2 regions of the Exiguobacterium sp. s157 genome follow, and region 2 is predicted to be linked to the other one. Evidence: predicted binding sites of a transcription regulator. Region 2 holds the regulator's gene; the other holds the start of a gene.
The links. The regulator LexA, encoded in region 2, represses DNA repair genes until DNA is damaged. The targets are predictions, from matches to a motif close to CGAACATATGTTCG.
Positions count from the first base shown of each region.

Region 1 (3,195 bases), on a different contig from region 2:
GAGTGACGATTTACCGGAACCGGACAAGCCCGTCAAGACGACGAGCTGGTCCCGTGGAATATCGATATCAATGTTTTTCAAGTTGTTGACGCGCGCCCCTTTGATGACGATCGCATTTTTCTTTTCAGCCATTTAATTCCCTACCTTCAACTCCAAGATTAAGTCACGCAATTCGGCCGCCCGTTCGAACTGGAGGTCGCGGGCCGCTTGTTTCATTTCTTCTTCTAGCTTGGCGATGGCTTCCTCACGTTCAGCCGGCTTCATCGAGCTGAGTGATTCGAGCACATCCTCCTCGGCGTCGACCGTCGCGCGGATGACGCCGCGTACTTCTTTACGGATCGTCTGCGGCGTGATGCCGTGTTCTTCATTATAAGCTTCTTGAATCGAGCGACGACGATCGGTCTCTTCAATCGCGCGCGTCATCGAGTCGGTCATCTTATCAGCGAACAAGATGACGTGCCCGTTCGAGTTCCGCGCCGCCCGCCCGATCGTCTGAATAAGCGATCGGTCCGAACGGAGGAACCCTTCCTTGTCGGCGTCTAGAATCGTGACGAGACTCACTTCCGGGATGTCTAGTCCTTCCCGCAGCAAGTTGATTCCGACGAGGACGTCGTATTTTCCGAGACGCAGGTCACGGATGATCTCAATCCGCTCGAGCGTCTTGATTTCAGAGTGCATATAGTTGACCTTGATGCCCGCTTCACGCAGATAGTCCGATAAATCCTCGGCCATCTTTTTCGTGAGCGTCGTCACGAGGACGCGTTCGTCCTGTTTGATGCGGTCGCGAATTTGGTCCATCAAGTAGTCGATTTGTCCTTTAATCGGATGAATCTCGATCGTCGGGTCGAGCAGTCCTGTCGGCCGGATGATCTGTTCGATCATGTGCGGGGTATGCTCGAGCTCGAACGGACCCGGTGTCGCCGAGATGAAGATCGCTTGCGACAACTTCTTCTCGAACTCGTCGAACTTGAGTGGTCGGTTGTCTTTGGCCGAAGGGAGACGGAAACCGTGGTCGACGAGCACTTGTTTCCGGGCCTGGTCGCCGTTGTACATGCCGCGCACTTGCGGGAGCGTCACGTGCGACTCATCAGCGATGAGCAAGAAGTCTTTCGGGAAGTAGTCGATGAGCGTGTACGGCGTCGCCCCTGCCTCCGTCAAGTTCAAATGACGTGAATAGTTCTCGATGCCTGAACAGTAGCCCATCTCGCGCATCATCTCGAGGTCATAGTTCGTCCGTTGTTCGAGGCGCTGTGCTTCAAGCAGTTTGCCTTCTTCGCGGAACTTTTCGAGCTGCTGTTCGAGCTCGGCCTCGATGTTGACGATTGCTTTTTGCAACTTCTCGTCACGAGTGACGAAGTGGGACGCCGGGAAGATCGAGACGTGCTCCCGGTCGGCGATAATCTCTCCGGTGAGTGGGTCCATCTCGCGGATGCGGTCGATTTCGTCACCGAAAAACTCAACGCGCAAGCACTGCTCGTCACGTGACGCCGGGAAAATCTCGACGACATCCCCGCGGACACGGAAACGGCCGCGCTGGAAATCGATATCGTTCCGTTCATATTGAATGTCGATCAGTTTGCGGAGCATCTGGTCGCGCCCCATCTCTTTGCCGACGCGGAGACTTAAGACGAGACTGTTATACTCTTCCGGGTTACCGAGACCGTAAATACAGGAGACGGAGGCGACGATGATGACGTCGTCCCGCTCGAACAAGGCCGATGTCGCCGAGTGGCGGAGTTTATCGATCTCATCGTTAATCGAGGCATCTTTCTCGATGAACGTGTCGGTCGACGGCACATACGCCTCCGGCTGATAGTAGTCGTAATAACTGACGAAGTATTCGACGGCGTTGTTCGGGAAGAACTCTTTGAACTCGGAGTAGAGCTGTCCGGCGAGCGTCTTGTTGTGGGCCAAGACGAGCGTCGGCTTCTTCACTTCTTGGATGACGTTCGATACGGTGAACGTCTTCCCGGTGCCGGTCGCACCGAGCAACGTCTGATACCGGTCGCCGCGATTGATTCCTTCGACGAGCTGACGAATCGCTTCCGGTTGGTCGCCGGCCGGCTTATATTCTGAATGTAAGTCGAACGGAACGCTAATCTTATCCATGTATATTCCTCGCTTTCTTTACCTTGCATATTGGCTTGATTATATCACATACACGAACAAATATTCGCTTCTGACACGCTTCCCAAATCGTTCCGCTTTTCGTTATCATGGAGAGTGAATCTAAACAGAAACGAGTTGGTCGTCATGTGGTCGCTTCTCTTTATCCCGCTCGGTGCCGTCGTCGGCGCCTTGTCCGGCTTCTTCGGCATCGGCGGCGGGGTCATCATCGTCCCAGTGTTGCTCTTTAGTGGATATTCGGCGGCCGAGGCCGTCGCCACGTCGCTCCTATTCGTCGTCGGGACGAGCCTGTCCGGCGCCAAGAAACATACGTCGCTCGGCAACGTGTCCTGGTCAACAGGCATCACGGTCGGCTTGGCCGGTGCCGTCACGGCGCAGCTGTCGAGCCGGCTCGTCCTCTCGATCTCGGGCACGTATGACTGGTTGCTCAATCTATTTTATCTGGCTATCCTATCTTATTTTGCCGTTACGCTATTAAAGAAAACATCTAAACCGCAGAAGCCGAAAAAATCATCGCTGCTTGCCGCCCTCGTCATCGGGATGATGGCCGGGCTGTTGTCGGCGCTGCTCGGTATCGGTGGCGGTTTCATCATCGTCCCGCTCCTCGTCAGTTGGCTCGGCTTCTCGACACATCGTGGGGTCGGGACGAGCCTGGCTGCCGTCCTGTTCATCTCGCTCGGCGGACTCGTCGGTTATCTCGCATCGCTGTCGCTCGACTACGTGACACCGCTCGCGTTGGTCATCGGCGCTTTCATCGGGGCCCCGTTCGGCGCCACGCTCACGAATCGCTATCACGATAAAGAGATCTCTAACCGACTCGCCTGGTTGTATATGGCCGTCATCACCTCAATCGCGCTCGATCTTGGTGCCGCCGTCTATGCGCCGCTCGCGTACGTCAGTTTGGCGGTCCTGCTCGCTTTTCTTGTCGGGATTGGACTCGACTTCAAACGGCGTATTGTCAATCAAAACCACTTTTCATAAGAAAAGTGGCTTTTTTTGCATATTCGGTTTTGAAACGCTTACATTTGGGGCATATAATGAAGTGGTAAGCCAAATTTAATATGGAAG
Region 1 covers NZ_JACSLQ010000007.1:105,284-108,478, forward strand. The annotation lists gene uvrA (excinuclease ABC subunit UvrA) at 1-132, opposite strand, end outside; gene uvrB (excinuclease ABC subunit UvrB) at 133-2,109, opposite strand; gene KNP67_RS12985 (sulfite exporter TauE/SafE family protein) at 2,224-3,108, shown strand.
Region 1: a site for LexA is predicted at 2,163-2,176, ahead of uvrB (excinuclease ABC subunit UvrB). Genes of this name have one in related genera too.

Region 2 (3,195 bases):
GAGGATTTTTTGCTAGGATTTGGACGACGTATTCAATCCGTTTACCCATCGTTTGATATACAAGCATTTGTCGCATCGATTGTAGATGAGTCATGGGAAGCGTTAGCGCTGAAAGGGCGTATGCGCCGTATTTCGACAAAGCTCGGGGAGTACTTACCTCAAAACTACGAGTCAGCTATAGATGTATTGGTTGAAATTGCAGACGATTGTGTCGGCTTTCCATATTTATTTTTTCCCGACTTCGTAGAAGTGTATGGACAGGCGGAAGAACATTGGGAACGCTCGATGTCAGCACTCGAACTCTTCACGCAGAAATCGTCTTCTGAATTCGCAATCAGACCTTTTCTGCTTCGTGATTCGACGCGAGTAATGGATCGCATGATGGCATGGGCCAAGCATCCGAATGAGCATGTGCGAAGATTGGCAAGTGAAGGCTGTCGTCCTCGTCTTCCGTGGGCGGAGTCATTACCGATGTTCAGAGAAAATCCGGCTCCCGTGTTTGCGGTTTTAGAGTTATTGAAAGAAGACCCATCATTATATGTAAGGAAAAGTGTCGCCAACAATCTCAACGATATCTCGAAAGATCACCCGGAAGCCGTGCTCGAAGTCTCGCGTCGATGGCAAGGCGAACATCCTCATACCGACTGGGTCATCAGACATGCGTGCCGAACGTTAATTAAATCCGCACACCCGGACGCGTTAACTTTGTTTGGTTATACGCAAGAAACGGATTTGACCGTCAACTCATCGATTACTATACATCCGAATGTGCTCAGCATAGGTGAGGCGTGCGAGATTCAGTATGATTTGTCGATTCGTCCAGGAGATGCCGCCTATATTCGGGTCGAATACGCCATCGATTTCATAAAAGCGAACGGGAAAGCGAGTCGTAAAGCATTTCTGCTAGCGAACAAACTCGTCCCCGGGGGTGCGCGACTTGTAGCGAACAGGATGCACAGTTGGGCAGATTTGACGACTCGTCGGCATTATTCAGGGGAGCATCGTGTCGTTTTGCTGGTCAATGGACGAGAAGTGGCAGAACATCATGTCATGTTGCATAAAAGTTATTGAGCTTCTATATAATAAACAGTTCAAAAAGGGCAACCCAGTCTCTACTAGACGGGTTGCCCTTTTAGGTGTATGGCATAAATGTTTGGCTTAAAAGGCACGTTTGAAGAACGTGGACGCATAATCGAGCGTCGTATGTAACGTCGTCGCGAAGACGAGTCCGAAGAAACATGCGGCCCCGTTTAGGTCGAGCCATGATCTGGCAGCTTCCTCATACGGCGTGAACGTGAGCACGAGCGTGAGCGGGAAGCCAAGATAGATGACCCGGATCAGATCGCTCAAGAGCGGCAAATGCGAGAATAACGACCGATGGGGCATAATCTTCACGTAAGGGAGCCAAAAGCCTCGGAGTGGTCCCCATCGATAATAGGCGTCCGACTTTAAGTCAAGGTCCGGGGAGAGCCAGAACGTCCCGATTAGGGCGCCGAATAGGAACATGGTCGGAACATCGATGTCAATAAAAGGCGTGGCAATCGCAAGAGCACCGATTGCCACGAGATTCGTACGGGTATGTGTCTTGCCACTAGCCATTAGTGAATCGTGCGGTATACACCGATGACCTTCCCTAAAATCGACACGTTATCGAAATACATCGCTTCGAGCTCGTCGTTCTCTGGTTGAAGACGGACTTTCGAAGCTTCTTTATAAATCCGCTTCACCGTCGCTTCGCCTTCATCCGTCATGGCGACGACAATCTCTCCATTGTCGGCCGTGTTCTGTTGGCGGACGAGGACACGGTCCCCGTCCAAGATGCCGGCGTTAATCATAGAGTCTCCCGATACCGAGAGCATGTAGACGTTGTCGGAACCGACGACGTGGGCCGGGAGCGGGAAGTGCTCTTCCACATTCTCGATCGCCGTGATCGGCGTACCGGCCGTGACTTTTCCGATGACCGGCACGTACATGACGGCATCATGGTCTTCCACGACTGACATCTCTTCATCTAAAATTTCGATGGCACGTGGCTTCGTCTTGTCACGTCGAATCAATCCACGCTTCTCTAGACGGTCCAAGTGGCCGTGGACGGTCGAGCTCGATGCGAGTCCGACTGCCTCTCCGATTTCACGAACGGAAGGTGGATACCCTTTCGCCCGGACCTCGGCTTTTATAAAATCAAGAATCTGTTGTTGTCTTGCTGACATTTTTTTCAATGGATTTCACCTCGATTATGTCGAATAACCTGCGAACGCATCCTATTCTTTATGGGTTTAGTTTAACACAAGAACACATGAGCGCACAAACATTCGTTCGTTTTTTTCTACTTGACCGAACAGAAGTTCTTGTTTTATGATGAGAACAGATAAACGAACAGACGTTCTCGAGAACGTGTATTCTTATTCCCAGGAGGTAATCGTTATGAGAGACACAATCAATGGAATCATTTTAGTCGGCATGTTGGCACTTGGAATGTTCGCGTTTTATATGGTCGGGGAAATGCGCCACGATGTCGAAGTCGTCGCGACCGAACCAGTAATCGAGCATAGCATCGAAGAAGAAGTCGCCTTGACGGAGGCCGAGTCGCTCGAGGCACAGCTTCTCGCTGAACGCGCTGAGAAAGAAGACGACAAGACGACGTGGTTCGCCGCCGAATAATCTTTTCTGATTGCGAACAGCCCCCGAACCTGTGTATCGTAGAGGGCGAATGGAAAGAAAGGAAGTGACGGGATGCGAGTCGTCATTTATTGTCGCGTGTCGACGAACAAGTCCACGCAAGAGACGTCACTCGGTCGCCAAGCGGACGAACTGACGCGGATGGCGAAACGTCTTGACGCTGAAATCGTCGATGTGATCAGTGAGCAAGAGAGTGGGTATGAGGTCAATCGGACGGGGTTGCTCGATTTGTTGGAGCACGTCTCGACATCTAATCTCGATGCCGTGCTCGTGAGCGATGACAGCCGCCTCGGACGAGGGAACGCGAAAATCGCCATCTTGCATACGCTCATGAAACATAACGTCCGCTTGTTGACGATGCAATCGTCCGATGAATACGTCGTCTCGGATGCCGAGAAGATGGTGCTTGAAATCGTCAGTGTCGTCGAGGAATACCAGCGTAAAATCCATAATGCGAAAATCTCACGCGGCATGCGTCGGGCGGTCGCGAACGGGTTCAACCCGCACCGCAACATC
Region 2 covers NZ_JACSLQ010000005.1:65,502-68,696, forward strand. The annotation lists gene KNP67_RS10520 (DNA alkylation repair protein) at 1-1,071, shown strand, start outside; gene KNP67_RS10525 (metal-binding protein) at 1,159-1,599, opposite strand; gene lexA (transcriptional repressor LexA) at 1,599-2,219, opposite strand; gene KNP67_RS10535 (hypothetical protein) at 2,425-2,661, shown strand; gene KNP67_RS10540 (YneB family resolvase-like protein) at 2,734-3,195, shown strand, end outside.